One region of the Aliidiomarina minuta genome, then DNA from elsewhere that is predicted to be linked to it. Evidence: predicted binding sites of a transcription regulator. Region 1 holds the regulator's gene; the other holds the start of a gene.
What was found. The regulator NrdR, encoded in region 1, represses ribonucleotide reductase genes. The targets are predictions, from matches to a motif close to AAACACNANATNTNGTGTTT.

Region 1 (8,017 bases):
TTTACCTATTCGTCAGTTAACGGCTAACGGCAGGCCAAGCCTGCCCTACGGTGTTCATTAGCAGGCGTGTTTGGCCTGCCGCCCGGTGTGCTTTGGTAGGGCAGGTTTCACCTGCCGTCCGATTTAGCAGTCACCGGGATGTTTCCACGGCAGGCCAAGCCTGCCCTACGGTGTTCATTAGCAGGCGTGTTTGGCCTGCCGCCCGGTGTGCTTTGGTAGGGCAGGTTTTACCTGCCGCCCGATTTAGCAGTCACCGGGATGTTTCCACGGCAGGCCAAGCCTGCCCTACGGTGTTCATTAGCAGGCGTGTTGTGGCCTGCCGCCCGGTGTGCTTTGGTAGGGCAGGTTTTACCTGCCGTCCGATTTAGCGGACACCGGGATGTTTCCACGGCAGGCCAAGCCTGCCCTACGGTGTTCATTAGCAGGCGTGTTTGGCCTGCCGCCCGGTGTACTTTGGTAGGGCAGGTTTCACCTGCCGTCCGATTTAGCGGACACCGGGATGTTTCCACGGCAGGCCAAGCCTGCCCTACGCTGTTCATTAGCAGGCGTGTTTGGCCTGCCGCCCGGTTTGCTTTGGTAGGGCAGGTTTTACCTGCCGTCCGATTTAGCAGACACCGGGGTGTTTCCACGGCAGGCCGAGCCTGCCCTACGGTGTTCATTAGCAGGCGTGTTGTGGCCTGCCGCCCGGTTTGCTTTGGTAGGGCAGGTTTTACCTGCCGCCCGATTTAGCAGACACCGGGATGTTTCCACGGCAGGCCAAGCCTGCCCTACGCTGTTCATTAGCAGGTGTGTTTGGCCTGCCGCCCGGTGTGCTTTGGTAGGGCAGGTTTCACCTGCCGTCCGATTTAGCAGTCACCGGGATGTTTCCACGGCAGGCCAAGCCTGCCCTACGGTGTTCATTAGCAGGTGTGTTTGGCCTGCCGCCCGGTGTGCTTTGGTAGGGCAGGTTTTACCTGCCGTCCGATTTAGCAGACACCGGGATGTTTCCACGGCAGGCCAAGCCTGCCCTACGGTGTTCATTAGCAGGCGTGTTGTGGCCTGCCGCCCGGTGTGCTTTGGTAGGGCAGGTTTTACCTGCCGTCCGATTTAGCAGTCACCGGGATGTTTCCACGGCAGGCCAAGCCTGCCCTACGCTGTTCATTGGCAAAAGCACGGCGGTGATTAGGGGCGCGTGGGAAAGCGTGCCAAACGCGTCCCTCGCGAACCCCACCGCCGGGCTTTTCAACCCGGCCCGATTAGCGGCAGGCATAGCCTGCCCTACGTGGTCAATCGGGCGACGATTTTGATGTCAGGCCCGATACGTTCAATGCTTTCAAATTCAAACTCTGGCACCTGAGCCATGTCAGTCAATAACGACAAATCCAGCAGCCCCCGGGCATCCGGGCCCAGTAATTTAGGCGCCATATAAACAATTAATTCGTCCACCAGCCCGGCTTCTAACAAAGCACCGCCAAGGCGGCTGCCGGTTTCACACCAGACATCATTAATATCGCGGCTGGCTAAAGTCTGCATTAAATCTTTTAAATCCACACGCTGCTCAGCCGTGCTTTTCACCAGCAATTGCTGGCCCTGTTCAGGCAATGGTTGGCTACTTTCTGTAGTCCGCGCCAGCCACACCGGCCCTGAATGTTGCCAGAGCTGCAAATCCGGGCCTAGCTGATTTTGATTGTCCACTAAAACACGAACCGGCGGCCGTATAGGCATATCTTCAGGATACAATCCCTGCGGCAGCTGTTCGGGGCGCACGGTCAGCATTGGGTCATCGGTCAGCACGGTTCCGGCACCACTTAAAATGGCGCTACTGGCAGCGCGGTGCAACTGTACATCGGCACGAGCCTCGGCGCTGGTAATCCACTTGCTTTCACCATTGGCTAAGGCAGTACGACCATCCAGGCTGGCGGCCATTTTCAGGCGCACATAAGGCAGCCCCTTCTCAGCTCGCTTGATAAAACCTGCATTTAAGCGGCGTGCAGCAGCTTCCATTAAGCCGCAATCGACCTGAATACCATGCTCGCGCAGGCGTTTAATGCCACGCCCGGACACCTGAAAATAAGGGTCCTGCATAGCCACCACCACACGGGCAACTCCGGCCTTAATTAAAGCATCAGCACAAGGTGGGGTACGGCCAAAATGGCTGCAGGGTTCTAAAGTCACATAAACAGTGCTGTCAGCGGCCAGGACTCCCGCTTCGCGCAAGGCATGCACCTCAGCATGAGGCGTGCCGGCCTGGGCATGCCAGCCGTGGCCAACGACTTTATTATCACGGACAATGAGGCAGCCAACATTCGGATTAGGATGGGTAGTGAAACGGCCGCGCGCAGCCAGCGATAAAGCCTCTTGCATGAAGGCGTTATCAGCTTCTGTGAAAAGCGGCGAGTCAATCATCGAGGCGCGCTATCTCCTCGCCAAATTCGCGAATATCTTCAAATGAACGATACACCGAAGCAAAACGAATATAAGCCACTTTATCTACTTTTTTGAGCTGCTCCATGACCAGGTTACCAATCACGTCGCTGCTGATTTCGCGGTCCCCGGTCGCCCGTAAACCTGAGCGCACCCGGTTAATCAACTGCTCCATGGCTTCCAGACTCACCGGACGTTTCTCCAGCGAGCGCAGCAGGCCATTGCGCAGCTTATCTTCATTAAAAGGCTCTCGTGCACCGTCGCTTTTAATCACCCGGGGCATCACCAGTTCCGCGCTTTCAAAGGTGGTAAAACGCTCACGACAGGCACCGCATTCGCGGCGCCGACGCACTGACAGACCTTCAGCCACCAGACGTGAGTCGATGACCTTAGTATCCTGTGTATTGCAAAACGGGCAGTGCATGAGCGCTTACTCCCCCTGGGGAATTAAGAATATACCGGAAACTTAGCACAGAGCGCTTTAACCTGCTCGCGTACTTTATCTTCCACAGATTCGTCACCCAGGTTGTCCAGTACATCGCAAATCCAGTGTCCGACCTGGGTCGCGTCTGCTTCTTTGAAGCCACGACGAGTAATTGCCGGAGTACCCAGGCGCAGACCTGACGTAACAAAAGGTGAACGCGGGTCATTTGGAACCGAGTTCTTATTCACCGTAATATAAGCACGGCCTAAAGCAGCATCCGCGTCTTTACCGGTGATATCTTTATCAATCAGATCAACCAGGAAAAGGTGGTTCTTAGTGCCGTTCGAGACGATTTTATAACCGCGCTCCTGCATGGCGTTAACCATAGCATTGGCATTATCCAGCACCTGTTGCTGGTAAACTTTAAATTCTGGCTCTAAAGCTTCTTTAAAAGCAACGGCTTTTGCAGCAATTACGTGCATCAGCGGACCGCCCTGATTACCCGGGAATACTGCGCTGTTAAGTTTTTTGTGCAAGTCCGCATCGTCTTTACCCGATACAATCAGACCACTGCGTGGGCCGGCCAGGGTTTTATGCGTCGTGGTAGTGACCACGTCAGCATAAGGCACCGGATTCGGATACAGACCAGCCGCTACCAGACCCGCCACGTGAGCCATATCTACCAGCAGGTAAGCACCCACTTCATCAGCGATTTCGCGGAATTTCTGCCAGTCAATAATGCCAGAGAATGCCGAGAAACCAGCCAGGATCATCTTAGGTTTATGTTCACGCGCCAGATCAGCCACCTGCTCATAATCAATATCACCGGTGTCTGGATGCAAACCGTATGGCACAGCATTATAAGTCTTACCGGAGAAGTTAACCTTGGAACCATGGGTCAAATGACCGCCGTGATCCAGACTCATGCCTAAGAAGGTATCGCCTGCATTCATCAACGCCATAAAAGCAGCAGTATTAGCCTGCGAACCTGAGTGCGGCTGCACGTTGGCATAAGTTGCGCCAAACAGCTGCTTAGCCCGCTCAATCGCCAGGTTTTCAGCAATATCAACAAACTCACAACCGCCGTAATAACGCTTGCCAGGATAACCTTCGGCATACTTATTGGTCAGCTGCGAACCCTGCGCTTCCAGCACGCGTGGGCTGCAATAGTTTTCGGAAGCGATCAGCTCAATGTGCTGTTCCTGACGCTTTTCTTCCGCCTTCATGGCGTTCCATAAATCGGCATCAAAATCAGCAATATTCATATCACGGCTTTGCATGGTTACTCCTGGCTGTGGACACTTTTAAAAGTGCGGCTATTATAGCGGTTAATGTTGCCAGGATAAACCTAAACGCAGCTCACGCCCGGCCTGATGGTATCCATCCCGTACCTGGTAGTTCCTGTCCAGCGCATTATTAAGGCTGAACTGCCATTTCCAGTGGCGTGTTATGTCCTGCTCCCAGCGCAGGTTAAGCAAGGCATAACCGGAAGTACGCTGGCTGTTATCGGCATTCATATAGCGGCCGCTGCTTGCCTCAAGCTGAAAAGAAAGCATCGCACTCGGGTAGGCGTGGGAAAAGTTAATCATGCCGCTTTCCCGTGCCCGATTGACCAGCGTCATGCCGCTATCGCGATCTTCTGCACTCAGCCGGGTAGCATGCGCATCAATGCGCCACTGGTGCCATTGATGCTGCCAGCGAAGGGTAACGCCCTGAGTACGGGCACGGCTCACGTTCATCGGCTGCCATATAAGGCTGTCTTCGGCTACCGGCGCCCAGGCAATTAAATTACGTAATCGCTGATAAAAAAACTGCGCCTCGAGCTGTCCCTGCCGGGTGTCATACTGCACAAAAGCCTGAGCGTTGGTCGATCGTTCAGGTTCTAAGTCCGGATTACCGCCCTGCGGCCAGTACAGGTCATTAAAGGTTGGCGCTCTGAAACCATTGCCCAGATTGATACCACCACGCCAGCGTGAATTCAGCTCATGCGCCAGATCCAGATGGTAAAGGGCCTTCAACCCAAACTGCTGATTGTCTTCAAAACGCAGTGCCGCTGATGACTGCCAGTCAGCATTGCGCCATTCATACTGGTTATAGAACGCAAACTGACGGCGACTGTCGGTCATATACTCAAGATTACTGGCATCCACTTCATCGCGTTGAAAGTCAAAACCTGTGGTCAGGCTATGCTGGCCATCAAAGTCAGCCACCTGCTCCCAGCCGACCTGAGTACGCGCAGTTTCAAAGCTATCGCCCACCCCCGACCAGGCTTCGGCAACCGACACACGATCACCGGTATAAGAACGTTCGTCATACCAGGAAAAGGTCCAGCGATGCCGCAGGTCTTCGCCCAGCTGGTTATCCAGGGCCAATTGCGTGGCCTGTTGCCTGGAGTCAATAAAAGGCTCACACCGGACTTGTTCAATCCCGGCAAAACAGTTCTCATCGTAATCCGAAAGCGCGCTGTTGTACTGGTAACGACCGCTGAGCTGAGCACCGGCAAAGAGCTCTGTATCACCACGCAGGCTGAAGCTACTGGCTTCATAAGGGTTATCACGCTGCTTACCCAGGTCAGTAGCCGTAGTTTGATCAAAACCATCCTGCTGGCGTTTGCTGGCCTGGACACCCAAACCGCCGAGCTGACCACGGGTCTGCGCCAGGGCGCTGACTTCACGATGATTGTGGGTTCCATACACCAGCTGTGCGCGGGCCTGATTCTGCTGCGGGTCACGGGAGATGATATTAATCACACCACCGAGCGCCGCCGAACCATACATCGACGAGCGCGCGCCCCTAATCACTTCAATGCGCTCAATGTCCTGCGGGTGAATATGCTGCAAAGAAGGTGTGCCCAGCGTCGCGCTGTACATAGGCTGCCCGTCCAGCAACACCAATACCTGATCGCTGTTACTGCCCTGCAGATACAGACTCAGCTCGCCGCCTGGCCCACCGGCCTGACGTACATCCAGACCAGCTATCTGACGCAACACAGGCAGCATAGTGCTGGCCTGCAGCAGCTCAATCTGATGCCGTTCTATGACCTGCGCAGCTATCGGGCTTTCTGCAAGGCGCTGACCGGTGACCTGCAAACGCTCAACCGGCGCCGCCTGAGCGGCACCACTAAAGCCTGCTACAACCAGCAGCGCATATTGAAAAGGCCTCGCCATCAGCCGATAGGCTTATACTTAATGCGGTGCGGTTCCATCGCATCGGCACCCAGAGTTTCTTTCATATAGGCTTCGTACTCGGTGTAGTTGCCATCAAAGAAATTGACCTGACCTTCGTCACGATAATCCAGAATATGGGTCGCGATGCGGTCCAGGAACCAACGGTCATGCGATATCACCATGGCAGCACCTGGGAATTCCAGCAAGGCGTTTTCCAGCGCCCGCAAGGTTTCAATATCGAGATCGTTAGTCGGCTCATCGAGCAGCAACAGGTTACCACCGGCTTTCACCAGTTTGGCCAGATGCACCCGGTTGCGTTCACCACCGGACAGTTCGCCAATGCGTTTTTGCTGGTCGTTGCCTTTAAAGTTAAAACGACCGACATAAGCCCGGCTGGGCACTTCAAAAGTACCTATCTGCAGAATGTCCTGCCCTCCGGAAATTTCTTCCCAGACGGTTTTGCTGTCGTCCATGTCATCACGGAACTGATCGACGCTGGCCAGTTGCACGGTTTCGCCCAGCTCAATTTCGCCGGAATCTGGTTGTTCGGTACCGCTAATCATTTTAAACAGGGTCGATTTACCGGCACCGTTCGGGCCGATAATGCCGACGATAGCGCCTTTTGGCATGCTGAAACTCAAATCATCAATCAGCAAACGTTTCTCAAATGATTTACGCAAATGCGACACTTCCAGTACCTTGTCACCCAGACGAGGCCCTGGTGGGATATACAGCTCATTGGTTTCGTTACGGCGCTGGTAATCATTGCTTTGCAGTTCTTCAAAGCGGGCCATACGGGCCTTGCTCTTAGCACGGCGACCTTTCGGATTCTGTCGTACCCATTCCAGCTCGGTTTTAATCGATTTCTGACGTGCGCTTTCAGTGCGCTCTTCCTGCTGTAAGCGTTTCTCTTTTTGTTCCAGCCAGGACGAATAGTTACCTTCCCAGGGAATGCCATAACCACGGTCCAGCTCCAGAATCCAGCCGGCCACGTTGTCGAGGAAATAACGGTCATGGGTAATAGCCACAACAGTGCCTTCATAGTCATGCAGGAAGCGCTCTAACCAGGCCACGGACTCCGCATCCAAATGGTTGGTCGGCTCATCCAGTAACAGCATGTCTGGCTTATCCAGTAACAAGCGGCAAATAGCCACACGGCGGCGTTCACCACCGGAAAGGAATTCAATTTTAGCGTCCCAGGGTGGCAGGCGCAGTGCATTCGCCGCACGTTCCAGCGCGTTCTCAATATTGTGACCGTCTTTTGCCTGCAACAAGGCTTCCAGCTCGCCCTGCTCTTTGGCCAGCGCGTCAAAATCAGCGCCTTCTTCGGCATAAGCGGCATACAGCTCGTCTAAACGCGCCAGCGCTTGTTTCACGTCCGCAACCGCTTCTTCCACGGTTTCACGCACGGTTTTGTTGTCATCTAACTGGGGTTCCTGCGGCAGGTAACCAATTTTGGTGCCGCTCAGCGCATGAGCTTCGCCTTCATATTCGGTATCCACACCAGCCATGATGCGCAGCAGCGTCGATTTACCGGCACCATTGAGACCCAGTACGCCAATTTTTGCGCCGGGGAAAAAACTCAGAGAAATGTCTTTTAAAATGGTGCGCTTAGGGGGCACTACTTTGCTGACGCGCAGCATGCTGTAGATATATTGGGCCATGTCCGGCGATTCCTTATCTTAAACAAGAAGCTTTAAACAAGAAGCTTGAAACGAAATATGGCGCTAATTCTAACAGATATTCAGCCGATTCCGAATACTGCGCGCAGGTTCTGCGGCTGAATAATTTCACGGCTATCGCCAGCGGCAAAAACACCGCCCTGATGCAGCATCACTGCCTGGTCGCTGTGACTGGCAGCCAGTGCCAGATCATGCATCACAGTAATTACCAACGCGCCCTGCCGGGCTTGTTCTTGTAACAACCCCATCACTTCCAGCTGATGCCTGGGGTCCAGTCCTGCGGTAGGTTCGTCGGCCAGGATTACCTGCGGCCGGGAGGCCAGCAAGCGGGCGATTAATAC
Region 2 (8,017 bases), 680 kb from region 1:
TTTTTCAGGTACATTAAAAGCTGCCATTCCTTTGGCCTTAACGCAATAACCTTTGCTCATTCTTATAAATCAAAATCGCCAAAGTCAGTTGCGCTGACTTCACTGTCGATCTGGCCGACCAGGTAAGAGCTTATTTCAGACTCCTGCGGCGCCACCTGCACATTATCGGACGACAGATATTTGTTCATCCAGGGCAGGGGATTGCTCTTTTGATCATACTGAGGCTCAAGGCCTATGGCGGCCATACGCAGGTTAGCTATGTATTCCACGTATTGACACAGCATGTCTTCGTTTAAACCTATCATAGAGCCATTCTGAAACAGGTAATGGGCCCATTTCTTCTCCTGTTCAACCGCAGAGGTGAAAATTTCCATAGCTTCGTCTTTCAGCTCTTCGGCAATTTCCTGCATTTCAGGATCATCTTCGCCATGCTGCCAAAGGTTTAATACATGCTGAGTAGAAGTAAGATGCAGGTTTTCATCACGAGCAATCAGGCGAATGATCTTTGAATTGCCTTCCATCATTTCACGCTCAGCGAAAGCAAAGGTACAGGCAAAGCTGACATAGAAACGTATCGCTTCCAGTGCATTAACCGAGTTCATGCAGAGGAAAAGTTTTTTCTTTAATTCCCGTTTAGTGACGGTGTAAGTCTCGCCATCTATTGTCCATTTACCTTCGCCCTGAGTCTGCCACAGCTGAGTGTGAAAAATCAGGTCGTCATAATATTTGGATATATCAGTAGCCCGTTCTCTGATCTCGTCGTTGGCAACTATGTCATCAAAAACCTCACTAGGGTCACTGAACAGGTTACGCAGAATGTGCGTGTATGAACGTGAGTGAATAGTTTCTGAAAACGACCAGGTTTCAATCCAGGTCTCTAATTCCGGTAATGAGACTATTGGCAGGAAAGCAATATTAGGGCTGCGGCCCTGTACTGAATCAAGCAAGGTCTGATACTTCAGGTTAGAAATGAAAATATGCTTTTCACTGGTACTCATAGCCTGAAAATCAACGCGGTCGCGGCTGACGTCGACTTCTTCAGGTCGCCAGAAGAAGCTCAGTTGCTTCTCGATGAGTTTCTCAAAAATACTGTGGCGCTGCTGGTCGTAGCGCGCCACATTCACTGAGTTACCGAAAAACATCGGCTCGCCCAAGGCATTGGTATGAGTTTGATTAAACGTCGAGTATTTCATTGTATTATAGGTACCCACATTAGAAATCTATTAAATTTTACAAGCGCCGCCAGCGCAATCATCGTCATCATCAAATTCAGTGGCGACTACTGCAGCCGTTGCTGCTGCCTTTTCCTGCGGAACTGCTTTGCGACCAGCCACGTCATTCTGGCTATCGGAAGCGCCATCACGGGTATTGTGGTAATACATAGTTTTCACGCCCAGTTTGTACGCGTAAAGCAGGTCTTGCAGTAATTGCTTCATGGGCACTTTATTGTTTTCAAATTTGCCCGGATCATAGTTGGTATTGGCTGAAATAGTCTGGTCGACAAACTTTTGCATAATACCGACCAGTTCCAGATAACCTTTGTTATTAGGGATTGACCACAGCAGTTCATAAGCGTCTTTCAGATTTTCATAATCCGGAACCACCTGTTTCATAACGCCATCTTTAGAGGACTTCACACTAATATGGCCGCGTGGTGGCTCTATGCCGTTGGTGGCATTAGAAATTTGTGAGGAGGTCTCTGAAGGCATCAGTGCCGACAGCGTTGAGTTACGCAAACCATGCTCTTTAACAGATTCACGTAAAGCATCCCAGTCGTAATGCAAAGGTTCGCTACAGACCGTATCGAGATCCTTTTTATAGGTGTCGATCGGCATAATCCCCTGCGAATAGGTGGTCTCGTTAAATTTAGGGCAGGCGCCTTTTTCTTTAGCCAGATCATTAGAGGCTTTTAGCAGGTAATATTGCATGGCTTCGAAGGTACGATGTACCAAACCATTGGCACTGCCATCAGAGTAACGGACACCATTTTTGGCCAGGTAATAGGCCATATTAATAACACCAATACCTAAAGTACGACGGCCCTGAGTAGCATTCCAGGCAGCTGGTACCGGGTAATCCTGATAATCCAGCAGACTGTCCAGCGCACGCACACCAAGATCAGCCAGTTCGGCAAAGTCATCCAGTGACTCAATAGAACCCAGGTTGAAAGCGGAAAGTGTACAGAGTGCAATTTCACCTTCTTCATCATTAACATGGCTTAATGGTTTAGTCGGCAGGGCAATTTCAAGGCACAGGTTGCTCTGGCGAATAGGCGCTACTTTAGCGTCAAAAGGACTGTGGTTATTGGTGTGATCTACGTTTTGCAGGTAGATACGGCCGGTACTGGCGCGCTCCTGCATAAAGAGACCGAAAAGCTCAATGGCTTTAATGCGTTTCTTACGAATGCTGTCATCCGCTTCGTACTGCACATACAAACGCTCAAATTCGTCCTGATCACAGAAGAACGCATCGTACAGACCTGGAACGTCAGAAGGGCTGAACAGGGTGATGTGCTGATCTTTAATCAGTCGCTGGTACATAAGTTTATTAAACTGCACACCGTAGTCTAAGTGGCGTACGCGGTTCTCTTCGACGCCGCGGTTATTCTTCAGTACCAGCAGCGATTCTACTTCTAAATGCCAGAGCGGATAGAAGAGGGTGGCAGCGCCGCCACGAACACCGCCCTGAGAGCAGCTTTTCACCGCAGTCTGGAAATACTTAAAGAAAGGAATGCAGCCAGTGTGGAAAGCTTCACCATTGCGAATTGGGCTGCCCAGGGCACGAATGCGTCCTGCGTTGATACCTATACCAGCCCGTTGTGATACGTATTTCACAATAGCACTGGCGGTTGCATTGATAGAATCAAGACTATCGCCACACTCTATCAGAACACAGGAGCTGAATTGACGGGTAGGGGTGCGTACACCAGACATAATAGGTGTTGGTAGTGAAATCTTAAACTGCGAGGTTGCATCATAGAAACGGCGAATGTAATCCATGCGCTTTTCTGGCGGATACTTTGCAAACAAGCAGGCGGCCACCAACATATAAAGAAACTGTGCGCTTTCGTAAACTTCGCCAGTCACCCGGTTTTGCACCAGGTATTTGCCTTCCAGTTGTTTAACCGCTGCATAAGAAAAGTTCAGGTCACGCCAGTGATCGATAAACTCGTTCATCTGATTAAATTCTTCTTCGCTGTAATCCTCCAGTAAATGGCGGTCATAGCGGTTTTTTTCTACCATGCTGGTGACTTGCTTATATAAGTGCGGCGGCTCAAATTGACCATAGGCACGCTTACGCAGGTGGAAAACCGCAAGGCGGGCTGCCATATACTGATAATCAGGAGATTCTTCCGAGATAAGATCAGCGGCGGCTTTTATGATAGTTTCATGGATATCTTCAGTCTTAATGCCATCATAAAACTGAATATGTGACTTAATTTCTACCTGCGAGACTGATACATTATTCAGACCCTCAGCAGCCCAGCTGATAACACGATGGATTTTATCCAGATCCAGAGGTTCGCGAATGCCGTTGCGTTTTGTCACTTCAATAGATTGACTCATGATGCTTTACCTGTTGCGCTGCCATTATTTGGCATGGGTGTACCACAAGATGTAGTGTTTTATGGCTTTAGTGTTTGAATTTTGCACTATATCTTGTGTTTTGGAATTGACCGATATACTAGACCTGAAACAGGCTATTCTCAAGGGCATAACCTGTGCATAACTGCCCTGTTTTTATGATTTATTTCGAAGATAAGGCTATAAGTCAGTGAAAGCGGTAGCTACAGCCTGAGTAAAGATTACAAAAATTTTAATAATATTTAGCTATTACAAATGGGGGTTTTAGTAGAGGCATTTTGGATATGTGAGCATACACGAGGGTTTACAAAGGGTTACAAGATATAGTGTTAAATCGCCAGGCTTAACACTATATCTGCATATCTGATTAGATTGACTTATTTGCCTAGTAAGGCGAACAGGTCATTAGCATGCTCAATATGGTAGTGGGCTTGCCAGGCCTGAATATCATCTTCATCACTAAGGTAGCCATAGGTCGCAAGTACTGTTTGCATACCAGCTCCTTTACCTGCCTGAATATCACGTTCAGCGTCGCCGACGTACCAGCAGTCCTGTGCAGTAATGCCCAGCTGCTCCGCTGCATAAAGTAATGGGGCCGGATCTGGCTTAGCGACATGCAGGGTATCGCCGCAGACTACCGCTCCGGCCTGTTGCAAGGCCGCAAAGTCGGGCAATAGTGCATGGGTAAACTGAGTGGGTTTATTGGTCACAATAGCGTAGGGAATATCTGCCTGTTGTAAGCTACTCAGCATAGCAACGACGCCGTCAAAGTAGTTGGTCTCGCTGCTGACGTCTTCTGCATAGGCATCCAGAAATTGTTTGCGTAGCTCGTCACGGGTAGTAGGGTTAAAATTCTCACCAAAACCAAGCCGCAATAAGCCAGTCGCGCCATGCGAGGCAAGTGGACGAGTTAAATGCAACTCGAGCTCGGGTCGCTGATGAAGGCGCAGCACTTTATTCAGTGCGGTATGTAGGCTCGGCGCGGTATCCAGTAAAGTACCGTCAAGGTCAAATAAAACAGCGCTCTTTTTGCTTATTGGCATAAAAAACTCATTCCGGTTTACGGCAATGCACAATGTAGTTCACATCGACATTACGATCACTTAAAAAGAATTCCTGGCTCAAGGGGTTATAGTGCAGCCCTGTCATGTTTTGCGCTCGTAGTGGCTGTTTTTCAGCCATTTGAACCAGTTCTGAAGGTTTGATGAATTTCGCATAATCGTGCGTGCCTTTGGGCACCCAGCCCAACACATATTCGGCCGCTACGATACCTAGCAGGCGGGATTTCAGATTGCGGTTCAACGTCGAGAAAAAGACATGACCGCCGGGTTTTACCATACTGGCGCAAGCCGCAACTACCGCTTCAGGATTGGGCACGTGCTCCAGCATCTCCAGGCAGGTTACCACGTCAAACTGTTGTTCATGAGAGGCCGCAAACTGCTCTGCTGTCGTTTCCTGATAGTCAATGCTGAGATCTGACTGAGCAGCATGGAGCCGGGCTACTTTAAGGGCTTCATCGCTCATATCAAGGCCACTGACTTGAGCGCCCATTTTCGCCATGGCTTCGCTCAGTAAACCTCCACCGCAACCAACATCCGCAACTTGCTTGCCAAACAGCCCGTCGGCGTGACGTTCAATGTAATTAAGGCGCAAAGGGTTGATTAAATGCAGCGGCTTAAACTCGCCATCCGGATCCCACCAACGCGACGCTACAGCACTGAATTTACTAATTTCACCTGGGTCCACATTCTGATTCATGGCATTAATTCCTGTGTGACTATAAAACAAGCAGTAAGCCCCGCGTCATGCGCTTTATAAGGGCGCCGCTAGTGTACTCAACCTGAGTAGCAGTTGCCAGTTTTGTGACTCGTCAATGAACCTGGCTTATGATATGCTCAAACGCTGCTGAGCAGGGCGCTTTTGACGCCACTCACTGACTAATTATAACGACATAAACAACGCTAATTTATTGTAGGGAAGTTCTGTATGAGTGATCATGCCCAGGAAGTGGTTCCGGTTAATATAGAAGACGAACTGAAAAACTCTTACCTTGATTATGCCATGAGCGTAATCATCGGGCGGGCCTTGCCAGATGTTCGTGATGGTTTGAAACCAGTGCATCGCCGCGTGCTGTTCGCAATGAGTGTATTGGGTAACGATTACAACAAACCTTATAAAAAGTCGGCTCGTGTGGTCGGTGATGTAATTGGTAAATATCACCCGCATGGCGACTCAGCGGCTTACGACACTATTGTTCGTATGGCGCAGCCTTTTTCATTACGTTATATGCTGGCTGACGGGCAGGGTAACTTCGGTTCGGTCGATGGCGATTCGGCCGCTGCGATGCGTTATACCGAAGTACGTATGTCCAAAATATCTCACCAGTTGCTGGCTGACCTGGACAAAGAGACCGTCGACTTTGTACCTAACTACGACAGTACCGAGCAGATTCCTGATGTATTGCCAACCCGGGTTCCTAACCTGCTCGCTAACGGCTCATCCGGTATTGCTGTGGGTATGGCGACTAATATTCCGCCGCATAATCTGACTGAAGTGATCAATGGCTGTCTGGCCATGATCAAAAACCCGGACATCACTTTCGAAGAATTGATGGAGTACATTCCGGGACCCGACTTCCCAACAGCCGCTATTATTTCTGGTAATCAGGGCATTATTGAAGCTTACCGCACAGGTCGCGGCCGGATTCATATCCGCTCACGCGCTGAGGTTATTACCGAAGACAATGGTCGTGAAACCATTATCGTGCACGAACTGCCGTATCAGGTAAATAAAGCCCGACTAATTGAAAAAATTGCTGATCTGGTTAAAGAGAAAAAGCTGGAAGGCATTAGTGGGCTGCGTGATGAGTCAGACAAAGACGGCATGCGCGTTGTCATAGAAATGAAGCGAGGCGAGTCCGGTGAAGTGATGCTTAATCACTTGTATCGCAACACGCAAATGCAGGTCGTTTTTGGTATCAACATGGTGGCGCTGGACAAAGGCCAGCCGAAACTATTCACGCTGCGTGAAATGATTGAATGCTTCATTCTGCATCGTCGTGAAGTGGTTACCCGCCGCACGGTATATGAGCTTCGCAAAGCACGTGAACGGGCTCATATTCTTGAAGGCCTGGCCATATCGCTGGCCAACATCGAAGAAATCATTGAACTTATTAAAGCCTCTCCATCCCCTGCAGAAGCCAAAGCCTCGCTAATAGCCCGTGGCTGGCAGCTGGGTGATGTCGCATCGATGCTGGAACGTGCCGGTGTTGATGCAGCCCGTCCTGACTGGGTCGAGGAAGGTTTTGGTGTGCGTGATGGTATTTATCATCTGACTGAAAACCAGGCTCAGGCAATTCTTGAGTTACGCTTACACAGACTGACAGGCCTTGAGCACGAAAAGATTCTGAATGAATACCAGTCCTTGCTGGAACAGATTGAAGAATTATTGCATATCCTTTCCAGCTCAGAACGCCTGATGGAAGTGATTGAAGAAGAACTGGTAGCGGTCAAAGCTGAATTTGGTGACGAGCGTCGTACTGAATTGAGCTCAATAGCGCATGATATCAGCCTGGAAGACTTGATCGAACAGGAAGATGTCGTAGTAACGCTGTCGCACCAGGGATACGTGAAGTACCAGCCATTGAATGAATACGAAGCACAGAAGCGCGGGGGTAAAGGCAAAGCAGCGACTAAGATGAAAGACGAAGACTTCATTGAACGCCTGCTGGTAGCCAACACTCACGATACCATACTGTGTTTCTCAACCCGTGGCCGGGTGTACTGGATGAAGACCTACCAGTTGCCATTAGCTAGCCGCGCTGCCCGCGGCAAACCTATTGTAAACCTGCTGCCACTGGAAGATGACGAGCGCATTACTGCCATTCTGCCGATCGCTGATTTTGAAGATGATAAATTTGTCTTCATGGCGACTCGCAACGGTACCGTTAAGAAAACACCTTTGGTTGACTACTCGCGCCCTCGTGCAAGCGGCATCATTGCCCTTAATCTGGCAGATAATGACGAGCTTATCGGCGTTAATATCACCGATGGTAAACAGGACATACTGCTGTTTTCTGATGCAGGTAAAGTAGTTCGCTTCACCGAAGATAAAGTACGTTCTATGGGTCGTACCGCGACTGGTGTTCGTGGTATCCGCCTGAACGAAGACCAGAAAGTTGTGTCCTTGATAGTGCCTCGTACTACTGAAGGCAGCGAAAACGAAGGCGCTATATTAACCGTGACTGAAAACGGCTTTGGTAAACGTACCATGCTCAGCGAGTACCCAGCGAAAAGCCGGGCTACTATGGGTGTAGTATCTATTAAAGTTTCTGAGCGTAATGGTTCAGTAGTCGGTGCTCTGGAAGTGGTGCCTGGTGAACAAATGATGATCATCAGTAACCGCAGTACCCTGGTGCGCACCAGGGTAGATGA

Region 2: nrdA (class 1a ribonucleoside-diphosphate reductase subunit alpha) is a predicted target of NrdR. The motif match lies at 3,607-3,626, and genes of this name have one in related genera.

The regions. Positions count from the first base shown of each region.
Region 1 is NZ_PIPL01000001.1:1,194,628-1,202,644, forward strand. Features, by position in the region: gene ribD (bifunctional diaminohydroxyphosphoribosylaminopyrimidine deaminase/5-amino-6-(5-phosphoribosylamino)uracil reductase RibD) at 1,258-2,385, opposite strand; gene nrdR (transcriptional regulator NrdR) at 2,378-2,827, opposite strand; gene glyA (serine hydroxymethyltransferase) at 2,851-4,107, opposite strand; gene CWE09_RS05775 (TonB-dependent receptor domain-containing protein) at 4,156-5,994, opposite strand; gene ettA (energy-dependent translational throttle protein EttA) at 5,994-7,658, opposite strand; gene CWE09_RS05785 (ABC transporter ATP-binding protein) at 7,739-8,017, opposite strand, start outside.
Region 2 is NZ_PIPL01000001.1:515,857-523,873, forward strand. Features, by position in the region: gene yfaE (class I ribonucleotide reductase maintenance protein YfaE) at 1-27, opposite strand, end outside; gene nrdB (class Ia ribonucleoside-diphosphate reductase subunit beta) at 63-1,193, opposite strand; gene nrdA (class 1a ribonucleoside-diphosphate reductase subunit alpha) at 1,224-3,566, opposite strand; gene CWE09_RS02510 (HAD family hydrolase) at 3,962-4,627, opposite strand; gene ubiG (bifunctional 2-polyprenyl-6-hydroxyphenol methylase/3-demethylubiquinol 3-O-methyltransferase UbiG) at 4,635-5,342, opposite strand; gene gyrA (DNA gyrase subunit A) at 5,571-8,017, shown strand, end outside.